4 regions of the Pelorhabdus rhamnosifermentans genome follow, and region 1 is predicted to be linked to each of the others. Evidence: riboswitches for the same ligand, from Rfam matches in the RefSeq annotation. Region 1 holds a riboswitch; each other region holds the start of a gene.
The links. Region 1 has a riboswitch for cyclic di-GMP ahead of Ga0466249_RS06350 (RraA family protein). Riboswitches for the same ligand answer to the same signal wherever they lie in the genome.

Region 1 (4,108 bases):
CCTGGAGGCTTTTAAAGAGGTTGTTAAAAAATGGTCAGTAAACGGGGTTACAGCATACATACTGGATCAAGATGGCAAAGTCATCGTTTACCCTGATGGCGATGGTTCAACAGAAGTCAAAGATATGAGCAGCATTCCCTTTGTCCAAAAGGCGATTAGCGGAAAAAGCGGATCAGAAGAGATCGCTGGGGAAAACGGTGTTCGCAAATTAGTAAGTTATGTTTATGATCCTCAAACGCGTTGGATTATCTGTATGGAAAAAAACTATGAGGAGTATAATGCCGTCAGTAATAGGATGCTGTTGACCAATTTAATGGTTTTAGCTGTTACGATGTTAATGGTCATTTTAATCAGTATTGTCGTTGCCAATCGGATGACCAAGCCTATTACTCAATTGGTAACTGCGACAGAAAGCCTAAAAAGCGGTAATTTAAATATAAATATAAATAACCAAGGGAAAGATGAAATCGGCAAGCTAGCGCAAAATTTTGACGCAATGGTTGGCGGACTTCAAGAACTGCTTAGGAACGTCATCGTTTCCACTGAAGTAGTTTCGGCAGCTTCCGAAGAACTGACAGCGAGCGCACAGCAATCGGCGGCTACAGCCGAACAAGTGACAAGTGCAATTGAGGCGATTACAGCAGGCGCTGAAAAACAAGTGAGTTTTGCCAATGCTGCCACAGATCTCGTGACTCAGATTGTTTCCGATATTCAACAAATTGTTTCAGATTCTACAACCGTTGCTTCAGTATCGGAAGGGACTGCCAAGTTGGCGACAAATGGCGGAGAATCGATAAACAATGCTGTTGCTCAAATGCGCAGCATTGAAACGAGTGTCATAGATTCGGCGGCAGTCGTTGCGAATCTGGGAGAAAGGTCCACCGCAATTGGTCAAATTATCGATACCATCTCTGGCATCGCCAGTCAAACTAATTTGCTGGCCTTGAATGCGGCGATAGAAGCGGCGCGTGCAGGGGAACAGGGACGCGGCTTCGCGGTGGTGGCCGAGGAAGTACGCAAACTGGCCGAACAATCGGAGAATGCGACTAAACAAATTGCTCTCTTAATTGGTGAAATACAGACAGATACCGATAAAGCAGTTGCAGCTATGAACAAAGGTTGTACCGAGGTGAAACTGGGAACCGATATAGTAAGCGAAGCTGGACAGACGTTTAATGAAATTATTACAATGACCAATCAAGTGTCTGAACAAATCAAGGATATTTCCGCCGCTATAGAAAATATGTCAATGAATAGTCAAAGAGTTGTGACCGCGATCAGGGATATTGATAGTATGAGCAAAAACAACGCCAACCAGACCCTTCAGGTTTCAGCCGCTACCCAAGAACAAGTTGCGTCGGCAGACCAAATAAGTAAGGCTAGTCAAGCATTGGTAGATACGGCTGATGAACTGCAAAAAGCGGTTAATAAGTTTTCTTTATAATAAGTTCAGATTAGGCAAACTTATTGAAAGATAAGGGCGCAAAGCTATGGGTCTAAAGGTATGAATGCCTATGATTGCCAGGTTGCCATTTGGTGTTAATGCCAAACGCAAAACCAGCCATAGGGCTGGTTTTGTTTTTTGAAAAAGGTTTTATTAGTAGACCGACAAAAAAATAATAGAAATGGAGTGATGTATTTTGTCAAATGTAGGATTACGCATTTTTATGCAAATTAATCGGCCGCCCCAAGCGCTAATAGATGGTTTTGCCGGGATACCTGTAGCCAATATAGCGGACAACATGAACCGCATGTCATGCATGGATGCCAAAATACGCCCAATCAACGACGTCCCCTTACTTGGACCAGCCTTTACTGTTAGGTCCCGTCCTGGTGATAATCTTATGCTGCATAGAGCACTTGATCTTGCGCAACCTGGCGATATTGTGGTAGTGGATGCCCAAGGTGACTTGACAAACTCCATTATGGGAGAATTGATGGCTTTGTGGGGGAAGAAGCGGGAGATCGGTGGCTTTATTATTGATGGTGCTATTCGCGATATAGGAGCATTAAAAAAATTGGGTATTCCTATTTACGCGGCAGGAGTTACTCCGGCTGGGCCTTATAAAGACGGACCTGGCGAAATCAATGTTCCTGTCGCTTGCGGAGGAGTCGTTGTTCATCCCGGAGATATCTTAGTCGGCGATGAAGACGGTATTGTCGTCATTAATCCGCGTGATGCTGAGAATTTGTTGGAAAAAGCCAAAGCTAAATCCCGAGCAGAGCTGAAAACAATAGAAAATATTGCAAATCTGGCCTGGGATCGCACATGGGTTGAGCAAGCTCTTGAAGAGCGAGGAGTCGTAGTTGTGAAAGAAAATCGAGATTTTCCTCGTGCCGATGTTGATGTGCCGGTGAAAATCTTATTGGGAGAAGAAGACGAGCATTATATAGATGCCATTGCAATGAATATTAGTTTAGAAGGAATATTGCTGCAAGCCAAGCAGTATTTGGAGCCTAATTCGCTAATCCGGTTGCTTTTGCCTCAGGAGTTAGGATGTATTCATATCACAGCAAGAGTCATTTGGCAACAGGGCAATAACTTTGGCTGTAATTTTGTGGAGATACCTGAAGATGTTCGAGCGATATTGAATTGTGTTTTATATTACCAATTGCGGTTAAATCCTTGAGTAAGTATTAAGACAGTTTGTTAAATTAATAATATCGGCAGATGTTTTTTATTGGGAGGTTGATTATGAGAATAGAATGTACTTCGACCAACGCTTGGTTGGGGAAAAAAATGTTCTTGTTGGTACTGTCAGCACTGATCATTGGTTTCATACTGAAAGTTCCGGATAGTACATTGGTGCGTGGTCTCCTTGTTTCATTGTTTGCTTATATGACTTTTGTTACCTCGCTTGGTACAAGTTTGAAGAGCTTTATTCAGGTGATAGGCAAACCGTGGATTCCGTTATTCATTTTGCTGCTTATTCATATTGTGACGCCGCTAGCTGCTTGGCTATTGGGGAACCTGTTTTACTCAGACGCACCCCAAATGAAACTGGGGTTGTTGGTGGCAGCCGCAATTCCAGTAGGCGTTACATCGATAATGTGGACAGCCCTTGCTCAGGGCAATATACCCATAGCCCTTGTGGCTGTTACTTTTGATACTCTCATTGTTCCTGCGCTGCTGCCAGTTTACTTTAATATAATAATGGGTCAGATGGTGGATATCAACTATGTTTCCTTGGTAATACAGCTTCTTTTAATGGTGACTATTCCGAGCATAGCAGGAATGCTGTTTTATGATTGGACAGGTGGTAAAACAGCTGGTTTTTCGAAGGGCGTGGGAGGGATTACTTCCAAACTGGCTTTGTTCATTATTATGCTTTTTAACGGGTCGCTCGTATCACCAGCCATTAGTTGGTCACTAGATACCGTTCAGATGATCATTGTTGCATTGATTATGGTAATTTCCGCTTACGCTCTCGGATATATAGGTTCCTTATGTATACCTAACAGATCCCGCGATATTACGATGGCGATGGTCTATAGTGTCGGTATGCGTAATGCCAGTTGCGGACTTGTCATAGCCATTACCTACTTCCCGCCGACGGTAGCTATTCCCATTGCTCTGCTTATGCTGTTCCAGCAGCCAATTGCTGCGGCGATTCCGAATATCTTCAGATACTTTGAGGAAGGCAGTGCGAGGAGTCGGCGGGAAACAACCGCTTTATAATTGAATAATTCTGTTTCTTTGATAGTTTAAAATGATGATGTAGAGGTCGGCGGCTCGATCTTGCGTATTTCCTTCTAGGTAAATCAAGACTTTGTAATCAATTACAAAGTCTTGATTTTTTTGCGTAAGCGAATATCACATGCTAAGGAACTGAATGAAAAGGTATGCGGTTGGTGGAATCTTTCCGCGAGTATTGAAATTGGAGGGTCCGGACTATCTTCTTTTACCATTCATTGGAACATTACATGATTATTAACATAATATGTAACAGGTTAACTAATAGTGGGGAGCCAAATGAAACTTTCTTTGTATAAGACAATGTTAAACTATCTTTATGATTTTCCAAAATTTCAGAGTGAGCCGATACCGAATGATTGAAATAAAAAATAGGCACACAGATATGCTTGTGATACGCATAGTTACAATCAC
Region 2 (4,108 bases), on a different contig from region 1:
ATCCCATATTCAACATGCCGCTTAATTAAATCGTACTCTTTTTCCGTTAATTTACCTGGTTTGCGCAATATTTCATTGGGAATAGCGATTTTTCCCACATCATGCAGCCATCCTGCCAAAAAGACTTCCGCCACTTGTTTCTTATTAAGGCCCCAACATTTAGCAAGTGATGCACCATAGCAAGCAACATGTAACGAATGGACATAAGTATACATATCCTTTTGGGCAAGTACATGAACGAGATCATAAAAAGACGCATCAAGAATTTCATTTCCATTATAAATAGCTACCCCAATCCCCTGAGACGTTTTATTGCAATAAATGTCTTTTTCCGCCACATTAATCAGTTCTTGAATATCAACAACTGTCCCTTTATCTTGTATGGCTACGCCATAGGAAAAGGCCAAATGCACTGAATCCAGATCAGAATCTGTAATGTATTCTCGTTTATTTAACTTATCAATCAATCCATCAACAGATAAAGTAGTAGCATCATCTTGCTTGATCATGACAATGAAATCATCGCCACCCAGACGTGCAACAACCGCCTCGTGACACACTGCGTCTCGCAAATATCCGGCAAATTGAATCAATACTTTATTCCCAATAAAATAGCCATATGTATCATTGATATTTTTAAAATTATCGATATTCATAATCATGACAATCAGCTTATTGCCATGATCAAGTAAGTCTTGGCCGATTTTGACAGCATAAGTAAAGGTATATAACCCCGTAAGTGGATCAGTAAGATTGGCCTGATAAAATCGTTCCCGTTCTATAGACAATTGACGAAAAAAATACACACCGCCGCTCACAAGTGAGGTAATAAGAAAAGTCGTAAATATTTTCCCCCCTACAAGCAATGAAATCGTGCCACCATTATAACTGATGAAATAATATGCAAGTGTGAGCACAGCCAGCACGGGTGTAATGGGATCAGGAAGCACCGGTGCGTAAAAAAATCCAGCATTAATAATAAAAGGAGTCAGGCTATCAGCGTCAACACTTTTATCAAAAACAATTTTAGCCAACAAACAATGATGAAGAAACAGTGCAGCAGCCACAAAGGCGTAAGAAATTGAATTCTTTCTATTCTTATAACCAAAGAATAATAGCACAAACAATAATATTGCACTCAGTTTATAAATACCAGGTGACACTACAGCAAACAACGCCCCAATAAAAATACCAAGAACAATGACATAAACACAATAAATTCTCGTGCCGTTTCTAAACATACATTATAGATACCTTCCTCAACTGGGTCGCCAAGGGAGTACAATTATCGTCATAATCCATACAGTAAAATGGGATGTAAAAAAAATAGCCCCTAATAGGCGGGTGCTAAATGTATTTATTACGAAATAAGCAACTTGGCAATCATAGACTCCGTCTTTAGACCCATAGTTTTGCGTCCCTACTTTTCAGTAAGTTTGCCAATATAAAATTTTAGAAATTGTAACATTCCTTTTACATAATATTACTTATGCCAAATTTAGTCAAGTTTTTTCCGTTATCGACAATACCCTATATAGAAAATTCGACTCACCTTTCACTAATAAGCACATAGCAAAAATAACACTCAAGGTCATAGCAACAATTACCAGCCTATAGAAACTCTTCTAAAGACTACTCTTATTCCAGCATTCTTATACACCACCCCCCTCTCCCATCTAAGACTAAACAATTTTTATGATAATGAAAAATTGTTTTCCGATGTCCTACACTCACAATTGAAGTATGAGGCAAAAATTCAGATATTCTTTCATATACAGTCTTTTCAGTAGCTTCATCTAATGCCGACGTAGCTTCATCTAAAAAAAGCCACTCTGGTTTTAATAATAGTATGCGAGCAAATGCAATTCGTTGCTGTTCACCCAGTGAAAGAATCTGTCCCCAATCACAGATTTCATCTAATTTATCAGCAAAATGTGCTAACCTACAGTCTTTTAAAGCATCTATAAGCTCTCGATCCTCGAATTGCCGATTGCTGCCAGAATAAAGTAAGATTTTGCGCAATTTATCAATAGGCATATAAGGTTTTTGGGGAACAAACATGATTCTTCCTTCATAAGGTATGTCGATACGTCCTGTTGCAAAAGGCCACAGACCAGCAAAAGTCCGTAATAATGTACTTTTGCCACACCCTGATGGTCCCGTAATGATCATTCTTTCACCTGAGGTTATGTGAAAGTTTAACCCGCTAACTAAGTTGTGACCGTCAGGTTGAGAAATACTGACATCCCTAATAGAAAATTTTCCTTTATGCTTGTTATACATCTGCCTTTCTTGAGCCATCTTTTCCATTTGCGCAGTGTCGATATATAGTAGAAAGCTATTCAACCGATTAATAACAGCCCGCCACTGTGCCAACCGGGTAAAACTATCGATAATAAATGAAAAGCCCGTTTGAACATGATTATAGGCATCAATAATCTGAAACATTTGCCCTAAATGAATCTGTCCGCGAAAATATCGAGGCGATGCCATAGCAATAGCGAAAATTACCGAAATATGTGAATAACCCGTCGTCAGCCACATCAATTGTTTTCGTATTGCGATGATTTTTGTAAAATTATCAAAAATATATTTAAAACGTTGCAAACAATTTTCTTTTTCTTGATATTCACCATCGTACAAAGCAATACTTTCTGCGTTCTCTCGAATCCGCATCAAACTAAATCGAAAATCCGCCTCATAACGTTGCTGATCATAATCCAATCTGACAAGGGGACGACCCAATCTAAAGGTACAATAAGTACCTATAATGGCATAAGCCAATGCTGTCCATACGAGATAACCATAAATAGTAAAGTTGAAGGTACCGAATGATAATGAAACAACACTGGATAGATTCCATAATATAACCAGAAAAGAACAAATCGTAATCATATCGTTGAATAAATCCAAGGTGAGCCTGAGAGTAATCGATACAAATAAATCAACATCTTCGCTAATGCGCTGATCAGGATTATCCGCAAAATTCGAACTTGTTAACTGAAGCTGATAATAAGTCTTATTCTGCAACCATTGAGATAAGTAACGATCAGTCAGCCAACGACGCCAATGAATATGAAGAAGCATGCGAAAATAAATCTGGTATCCTTTCACGACAATGAGCAACAATACCCATAATCCATACCTGACGATGGCATCACTAAACCCCCCCTGATTAACATTCTGTATAACAAGATAAAAATTTCCCTGCCATAAATTAAGTTCAACCGTTATATAAACCAATACCATGTTAAGCCCGATAGCACTTAATAATAGTAACCATGCTGATCCTCTTTCATTAGAGAACCAATATGTACTGGCCATTTTCCAACCCTTTCGCAGCACCACACCACGTCTCATCCGATTCACCTCCTTATTCTATATTTTGCCCCTCCAATATCCATGACAAAACAAAGTCCTACAAACCAGATAAAGCTTGTAGGACTTTGATGATAATTTTATTGCAACTTTAGTTAACTATAAAATACAAATAAGTTGACAATCGTTTTGCATTGATTTATACTTTTTTCAGTTAAACCTTATTCATTGTAGACAAAACTATTCAAAGTTTTACAGGATGTTTGGAGGAGCATTATGCCAACAAAAAACAAATTAATTGATTTCATTTATGCTGCTATTTTTGCTGCCGCAACAGCAGCAATGGGATTTATTATCATTCCGCTGCCTTTCAGTCCTGTCCCCATTACAGGTCAAAATTTAGCCATTATGCTAGCAGCAAGTATTTTAACGATGCGACAAGCTGCGCTCAGTGTTATGACCTTTCTACTGTTGGGAGCCATTGGCTTACCGGTCTTTACAGGTGGAACAGGCGGGATTGGCGTCCTGTTCGGACCCCGCGGCGGATATCTCATCGGTTTTTTAATCGGCGCTATTGTGACTGCCAAATTAAAAGGAACAAATAATAATACAGGTCGTCTCGCTATGGCCAATTTAATCGGTGGAATTTTCGTTGTTTATATACTCGGTGTAGCCTGGTTAAATTTCGTAACAGCCATGGGTTTACAAAGATCACTGATGGTGGGAGCACTCCCCTTTATCCCCGGCGATTTACTTAAAGTTGGTATCGCAACAATCATTGGTACGGCCA
Region 3 (4,108 bases), on a different contig from region 1:
TGTTATTGGCGGTTTTCACCTGTTAAATCCCTCCCAAGATAAATTAAGTAATACCGTTGAATATCTTGCAAAATGCCAGCCTCACGCTATTTATGCCTGCCATTGTACTGATTTATATTCAAAAATAAGTTTAGCTCAAGCTATGAATGTTAAAGAGATTGGTGTAGGATTAGTATTGGAATATTAATGCATGAGGTTGCTAATCGAAAAAATACTGGTAAGGGATTTGAACACTTATAAGGGAGGTACTTCGGTTGAATGCACTGCAAAAGGTAGCGGCTTTTCTTTTTATCATTGGTTTGGAAAAAGGTAAAAAGATTATGGCCTTAATGGATAGTGATGAACTAAAAAATGTGCTTGCTGAGTTTGGCAAACTGCAGAGACTTTCGCAAAAAATGCAAGAAGGCATTTGGCATGAGTTTGAGCAACAGGGCTATGAAGAAGGGATGAATCCCGTGGAGACACTCTTTGTCTGTAGGCAATTCTTTAATGGCAGCAAAATGAGTGATATGGACAAAAGAAAAACTATCTTATCGAGATTTCACTAGAATAAAAATACTTGGAGGCATAGGAAATGGAAATATTGCCAGAAATAGTGAATCTACTCTTAGAAATTAAAGAGAAAAAACCGTTAGTGCATCATATTACAAATTATGTGACAGTCAATGATTGTGCTAACATGACCTTGGCAATCGGTGCATCTCCTGTTATGGCTGATGATATTGGCGAGGTGGAAGAAATGGTTTCTTTTGCTTCTTCCTTGGTTATTAATATAGGGACTCTAAATGCCCGCAATATTGAGTCAATGATAGTTGCAGGTAAAAGGGCGCGAGAAAAAAGGATTCCCATTGTTTTTGATCCAGTAGGAGTGGGAGCTACAAAATTACGCACAACTACGGCCAAACGAATTATCGAAGAAGTTTGTCCTACAGTCATTCGGGGCAATATGTCAGAGATCAAGATTTTAGCAGGTATGGATGCTGATATCAAAGGTGTTGATTCGGTTTCTGGTGAAGAGGATAGCGAAAAGGTGGCGCAACAGCTAGCTCAAAAACTTGATTGTGTAATCGCTATCACAGGTAAGCGAGATATTATTGCGCAAGGAGATAGAATTTGTCGCATTGATAATGGTCATGTGATCTTATCGCAGGTAACAGGTACAGGATGTATGGCGACTTCTTTGATTGCCTGCTTTTGCGGGATAGCACCCGATCCATTTATTGGGGCGGCCGCCGGCGTGACGGTCATGGGCTTGGCCGGGGAGTTAGCAAAAAAGTCCTTGCAGTCAGGAGAAGGTATTGGGATCTTCAGAGTCCGATTGTTTGATGCTGTTTGGTCCATGACTGAAGAAGACATACGAAAAGGGGGTCGCGTTATTTATGAGCAAAAGTCCCATTAACTATTCGTTATATTTAGTAACAGATAGAGATTTGTTGTACGGGAAAGATATTGTGGCAACAGTGGAACAAGCTATTTTAGGCGGCGTTACGATAGTGCAAATTCGGGAAAAGAGTTTATCCACGCGAGAATTCTTTCAATGTGCTTTATTGTTAAAAGGTATTACTGCAAAATATGGTGTTTCTTTTATAGTGAATGATCGAACTGATATTGCTTTAGCTATCGATGCCGACGGCCTTCATATCGGGCAGGATGATATGCCTTTGTCGGTGGCAAGAAGGTTACTTGGACCTAATAAAATAATTGGTGTATCTGCAGCTACGCTCAAGCAGGCTTTAACGGCTCAAGCGGGCGGTGCAGATTACTTGGGAGTAGGAGCAGTATTTCCTACGACAACAAAAGATGATGCAAGTAATGTAAGTTTGCAAATGTTACAAGAAATAAAGAGACAAGTAAATATTCCTGTTGTGGCTATTGGCGGGATTAATGAGAACAATATTAGTAAGGTAATGGCAACAGGAGTAGATGGTGCCGCAGTGGTATCCGCTATTGTTGCCGCTCGTGATCCCTATGGGTCTGCAAGAAAACTTCGCCAATGAAATATACCGCTATTTTTCTAATTCTAGATAAATAGCGGTTTCGTATTGTTTAGACCTGCAATTTACTTATAGAGATTATAAAATTGCAGTTGTTTAGTATATTTAAGTATTTTATCCATTTTGCAGGGGATTTTAAGTTCTTTGTTGTATTATACCTTAAAATACCTTGTGTATTTTTTTTGTGTTTTATACAAGTATTTTAAATATTATGTGTTGCATTATTATTTGGAGAAGAGGTGAACAAAGAAGTGCGAGGTGTCATCAGTTAACAAGATTCATTTTATATTGAGCAAACTTATTGAAAAATAGGGACGCAAAGCAATGGGTCTAAAGGCAACATGCCTATGACTGCCAGGCTACCAACGAAAAAGTATTGTTGTGGAAGGCAGGCCGAGTGCTTGTTTTTTTTTGATCATGTTAATTTAAAGGAGTATGTTGAGCGTGAAAATCAAAAGTATTCAAATTAAGTTATTAATGATTTTAGTTCCGTTATTTTTGGTGTTCTTGGGACTATTATCACTGAGTAGCTATTATTTTTCCAAGCAATCATTAACTGCCAGTGTCAATGAAACGGCTATGGCTGTAGGAACGGACTATGCCAATCGGGTGCAAGATGATATCGAAGTTTTGCTGGCTCGCCTAGATGGCGTGGCAAATCATCCTGCTTTACGTATAGGCAGTGATAAAGCTCAAATTATGCAAGTTCTACAAGAGGTAAAACAAGCTAATAATGGATTTGACGCACTCATTTTTATTGCTCCTGATGGTATGGGCGTGACTAGTGAAGGAACTATGGCGAATTATGGGGATCGGGATTATTTTAAACAAGCTGTATCCACCAAAAAGGCCGTTGTATCTAATCCTCTTCTGTCAAAATCAACAGGGAAACTGTCCGTGATGTTAGCTGTACCTGTGATGAACAATGGACAAATGACAGGTGTAACTATCGGCACGGTTTCATTGGAACGGCTCACGAATATGATAGGGGATCTAAAATTTCTTGAGACAGGTTATGGCCAGATTTCCGATGCCTCTGGTATGATCATTGCTCATCCCAAGCAGCCTGAACTTGTCGGAAAGTTAAATTTAATTGATAAAAAAATCAATTCTGAGTTGAATTTGCAACAAACGGAATTGGATGATCAACTAATTCAATTAATTAAGACGAGTCAGACAGGCAAACAAGTGAAAGGCAACTATACATTCGTTGATGGTATAGCAAGAGTTGCCGTAGCTACTCCAATCAATTTACCTGGCGGACAGCGCTGGGTCATGATGGTAGCGGCACCGCAGCAGGAAGCTACGCGTGCCACGAGTCATTTAGCATGGCTGATGCTAGGAATTTCCTTGGTATGTTTACTGTTGGCGGCAGGATCCATTGTGATTTTGGCAAAACGTTTTGCAGCTCCGATTACTCGACTGCGCGATGAGTGCTTGCTTTTAGCACAAGGCGATTTGCGTGAAAGAAAAATGCATATTACATCAGTGGATGAAATAGGCCAATTGGCACAAGGGTTTCGGGCTATGCAGAGAAATTTACGAGATCTTGTGGCAAAAATGAGTGCTCAATCAGAACATTTGGCGGCATCAAGCGAAGAATTGACAGCAAGTTCAGATCAATCGTCTCAGGCTGTTAATCAAGTCGCCGCTTCGATTACAGAAGTTGCGGCCGGAGCTAGCGAACAATTGGTGGTTGCCAATGAAACTGCTAGTGTAGTGGAAAAAATGACTGCTCATATTCAGCATGTTGCGGCAACAAGCAGTCAGGTAGCCGATCGTTCGGAGCAAGCTGCTGATAAAGCTGGTCAAGGCAGTGAATCTGTTAATGAAGCAGTAAACCAGATGGCACAAATTGAAGAAACCGTGAATACTTCGGCGAAGGTCGTAGCGGAACTTGGCGAAAAATCAAAAGAAATTGGTCAAATTGTAGCTACGATTTCCGGAATTGCCGGACAGACGAACTTGTTAGCGTTAAATGCTGCTATCGAAGCGGCACGTGCCGGTGAACAAGGCAAAGGTTTTGCCGTCGTGGCTGAAGAAGTCCGCAAATTAGCTGAGCAGTCACAAGCCGCCACAGAACAGATTTCATCTCTGATCGGTGGGATACAGGG
Region 4 (4,108 bases), on a different contig from region 1:
TAACCTCCCTATCTTTTAAGCACAAAAATAATAACCGTTGTAACAACAGCGATCAATGCCATAAATACTCCCACACAGGCAAAAATCATTTTTTTGCGAGAACTCAAAAATCCATTTGCACCTTGCTCCTTATCCTCTGACTCATAACCAGACAGAGCTAAATTTGCGTCTTCCGGCTGTTCTTTGCCACATATCTGACAAAATTTCGCATCATTCGGTATTTCTACACCGCAAAAAACACAATAGCGCATAAGCCACCTCTTCTAGCATCATACATCTTTACTTTAGTTATTTTTCGCTAAATAATAGTGAATTCCTGTTATAACTCCTACTTGAAATAAACAAAAGTGACAAAACTAAAAAAGCACTGTGTTTATATAAAGTCATCTAAACACAGTGCCCATTTTATTACACAGTAAACTTGCTGACCGCAGCATCCAAATCACGTGCCATCTTAGCAAGATTCTGACTAGAGGCAGCAATTTCCTCCATGGATGCCGATTGTTCCTCTGTTGCCGCTGACACGGTCTCGGATTTCTCTGCTACTTTCTTACTAATGCCATCAATATCGCGGACAGATGACACAATCAGCTGACTACCCCCTGATACCTGTTGAATGGCCGCTGAAATATCTTGAATTTGATTCGATACTTGCGTAACAAGCGTCGTGATTTCACTTAAAGTTTGACCCGCCGCATTCACAACCTCTGTACCCAATTGCACCTCATGGGTTCCTTCATTCATAGCCACAACAGCCTGACTTGTCTCGTCTTGTATTTCGCTAATAAGACTTGCAATCTGTTTGGCTGCATCTTGCGATTGTTCGGCAAGTTTACGAACTTCATCGGCCACCACGGCAAAACCGCGCCCTTGTTCCCCTGCCCTTGCGGCCTCAATGGCAGCATTAAGAGCCAACAAATTCGTCTGTCCTGCAATACCTGAAATAGTATCAACAATCTGTCCAATCTGCGCTGATCTTTCACCTAAATTAGCAACAAGCTGAGCTGAGTGATTGACTGTCTGTTCAATCTTAGCCATTTGGTTAACAGCCTTCTCAACGGACTCACCACCCTCTTGAGCCGATGCAGCAGCATTCGATGAATGCGCAGCAACCTGACTCGTACTTAGTACAGCTTTCTCGATACTCGCCGATATCTGTTTCACAACCTCTGTAGCCTCGTTTACAGACGTTAGTTGCTTATCCGCACCAGTTGCAACATCTGTAATAGACACGGCGACTTGGTTTCCCGCTTGAGCAGACTGATCTGCACTGGTTGTGAGCTGATTAGAAGACTCTGCTAATTGTTTAGACGATGTCACGACTTCACGGATCATGATTGTCAACCCTTTACGCATCCCTTCCAATGAAGCTGCCAAATCATTAACTTCAGTCACACCTTGAACATGAATCGGTTTATTTAAATCTCCACCCGCCATTTGTTCAGCTGAAAGTGCCAATAATTTTATCGGTTTGGCAATAGTTCTAGCCGTATAAATAGCACCAAACACCGCTAAAAATACTGCAAATATCACAAGTGCCAACATGATGAGAATCATCTTCATCACGTGATTATGAACTTCTGCATTCGGCAAATAAGTAAGAACACCCCAGTGATACGACTTTACAGGAGCAAAAGCAATGACCGACTGTTGTCCCACTGTTGATAATGCGTTCATACTACCGCTTTTTCCTTGCAGCACTTCTTGCACATAAGACAGTTTACCGACATTTTCATTTTTCAGCACCTGGTCTTTATCGGGATGAGCAATAAATGTCCCTTTATCATCGACCACATCGATATAGCCATTAGAGCCAATGGTTGTTCTTTCAGCCATATCCCAAACAGCCTTTAAGCTAATATCAGCCGCAAAAACGCCTAAAATTTTACCACTTGGATCTTTTATAGGTGCCGAAATCGTAATGGTAGGAGCATTTGTAAAAGAAGAAATATACGTATCAGTCAAAAAGGTATTTCCAGTCATCGCTCCTGTAAAATAATTTTTATCCGCCCGTTTTGCTAAAGTTCCCGATGTTCTAGCGATTTGCATCCCTGTACTATCCATAACATAAAGCAATTCAAATTGTGGATTTTTTTGCTGAGCTGCTATAATCATCGCCTTTATTTTTGCTGCATCCATAGAAGTAGCAGTAGGCGATAGCGCTAACGTTTCTGTCAAGCCCTTCGAATCATTCATAAATCGCTCAATTTCATTAGAAAGTTGATTCGCAATCGTTGTATTGCTGTCGACAATATTTTGTTCAGTGGAATCAATACTCAAATAAGCACTCACGCCACCTACAATCAGCGCCGAAAATACGGCAAAAGCAACGAACAATAATACCATCCTGAACTGCAATGTATTTCTTAACTTTTTAGTACTCATTCTGTCGTTTGTCTCCTCCATTCATTATTTAAATGAAATCACTTTTTATACCCAAACAAAAAACAGGCTATTGCCTGCTTGTTGTTCTCAACAAAAATAGCGTTGGCAGTCTGGCAATCATAAACAATTGTTCTTAGATCCATGACTTTGCGTCCCTAACTTTCGCTAGGTTTGCTCAATATCAAATTTTACCACAGCCTCTTTTAATTGCTGTAACGCTTTTACAAGAATACTGCCGGGACATGCAGCATCCTTAAAATCCATATCAGCAACCCAAAGCGGAATCAAATCATCCCTGCCAAAGTTTTAGTCCTTACCAATTTATCATTCGCCAAATTCTGCCAAATTCCTTCTTTACTCAAAAATTGTTCATTGATAATTGCTGATAAAAAAACTGAGCCTATGAAAAGGCTCAATCTTTTTTCTTCTCTATAATCACTTTAGAAGATTTATGTAATCCAAAACCATAATAACAAATAAGTAAAAACCCAAACCAAACAGGTCCCACACATAAGGCCACGCGCGTACCGGCATCAAAAGCCATAATAATCACAACAAATACTAAAAAAATCAAGGTTGCCCAATTACTAATGGGATAAAGAACAGCAGGATATTTTAATTGTGCCACCTCTTCAGATGTAAGACTTTGTCTAAATTTCAACTGGGCTAAAACAATAATACCCCAGACCCAAATAGCTCCGACTGTAGCAACGCTCGTCACATAAATAAACACCTCAGCAGGAACAAAATAATTCAATATGACACCAATAAACAAAAAGCAAAAAGAAACTAAAATACCATTGAATGGAACATGACGCTTACTAAGTTTTCCAAAAAATTGCGGTGCCTGTTGCTGTAGCGATAAGTTATAAAGCATCCTGCCTGTACTAAATATTCCACTATTGCAGGAAGAAAGAGCAGCTGTCAAAACAACAAAGTTAATAATTCCCGCTGCTGCCGTAATCCCTAATTTACTAAAAGTTAAAACAAAGGGACTACCAATCGCTTGGAGCTGATTCCACGGATAAAGACTCATAATAACACCTAAAGCACCTACGTAAAATATTAATATACGCCAAAATACTTTGTTAATGGCTGCTGGAATAGTTTTTTCAGGATGCTCGGCCTCTCCCGCAGCAACACCAATCAGTTCAATACCCAAATAAGCAAACATCACCATAACCAAAGACATAATAATACCCTTGATGCCTGTAGGAAAGAATCCACCCTGGCTATAAAGATTCGCAATACCAATCGGGATGCCATCGTTGCCGAGACCAAAGCAAATCATGAGTCCCCCTAAAACAATCATGACAACAATTGTCATCACTTTAATTAAAGCAAACCAAAATTCAAACTCACCAAAAGCAGAAACAGCAACAATATTCACAACAGTCATCACAACAAGCGCCAAAAGTGCCGGAATCCACTGCGGCAAATCTGGCAGCCAAAAATGAACATACACGCCGACAGCCGTGATTTCTGCCATACATGTAACTACCCACATAAACCAATAGGTCCAACCCGTAATATATCCGGCTAAAGGCCCCAGAAATTTATTTGCATAAGCGCTAAAGGAACCACTGACAGGATAGGATACAGCAAGCTCCCCTAACGACCTCATAATAAAGAAGATAAATATTCCACCAATAAGATAGGATAGTAATAATCCCGGCCCAGCCGTTTTAATGGCTGTTGCTGAACCAAGGAAAAGCCCTACCCC

Region 2: it holds a riboswitch for cyclic di-GMP, as region 1 does, so the genes downstream of both, Ga0466249_RS14240 (diguanylate cyclase) here and Ga0466249_RS06350 (RraA family protein) in region 1, are expected to answer to the same signal.
Region 3: it holds a riboswitch for cyclic di-GMP, as region 1 does, so the genes downstream of both, Ga0466249_RS20390 (methyl-accepting chemotaxis protein) here and Ga0466249_RS06350 (RraA family protein) in region 1, are expected to answer to the same signal.
Region 4: it holds a riboswitch for cyclic di-GMP, as region 1 does, so the genes downstream of both, Ga0466249_RS12245 (methyl-accepting chemotaxis protein) here and Ga0466249_RS06350 (RraA family protein) in region 1, are expected to answer to the same signal.

The regions. Positions count from the first base shown of each region.
Region 1 is NZ_JAHGVE010000004.1:54,681-58,788, forward strand. It holds gene Ga0466249_RS06345 (methyl-accepting chemotaxis protein) at 1-1,444, shown strand, start outside; cyclic di-GMP riboswitch class I at 1,448-1,534, shown strand; gene Ga0466249_RS06350 (RraA family protein) at 1,641-2,630, shown strand; gene Ga0466249_RS06360 (bile acid:sodium symporter family protein) at 2,696-3,679, shown strand.
Region 2 is NZ_JAHGVE010000011.1:57,580-61,687, reverse strand. It holds gene Ga0466249_RS14240 (diguanylate cyclase) at 1-1,241, opposite strand, end outside; cyclic di-GMP riboswitch class I at 1,368-1,451, opposite strand; gene Ga0466249_RS14235 (ABC transporter ATP-binding protein/permease) at 1,639-3,360, opposite strand; gene Ga0466249_RS14230 (biotin transporter BioY) at 3,595-4,108, shown strand, end outside.
Region 3 is NZ_JAHGVE010000023.1:20,136-24,243, forward strand. It holds gene Ga0466249_RS20370 (MBL fold metallo-hydrolase) at 1-187, shown strand, start outside; gene Ga0466249_RS20375 (hypothetical protein) at 255-548, shown strand; gene thiM (hydroxyethylthiazole kinase) at 575-1,399, shown strand; gene thiE (thiamine phosphate synthase) at 1,380-1,997, shown strand; cyclic di-GMP riboswitch class I at 2,276-2,361, shown strand; gene Ga0466249_RS20390 (methyl-accepting chemotaxis protein) at 2,439-4,108, shown strand, end outside.
Region 4 is NZ_JAHGVE010000009.1:16,347-20,454, reverse strand. It holds gene Ga0466249_RS12250 (zinc-ribbon domain-containing protein) at 9-251, opposite strand; gene Ga0466249_RS12245 (methyl-accepting chemotaxis protein) at 409-2,385, opposite strand; cyclic di-GMP riboswitch class I at 2,487-2,571, opposite strand; gene Ga0466249_RS27190 (hypothetical protein) at 2,551-2,673, opposite strand; gene Ga0466249_RS12240 (amino acid permease) at 2,798-4,108, opposite strand, start outside.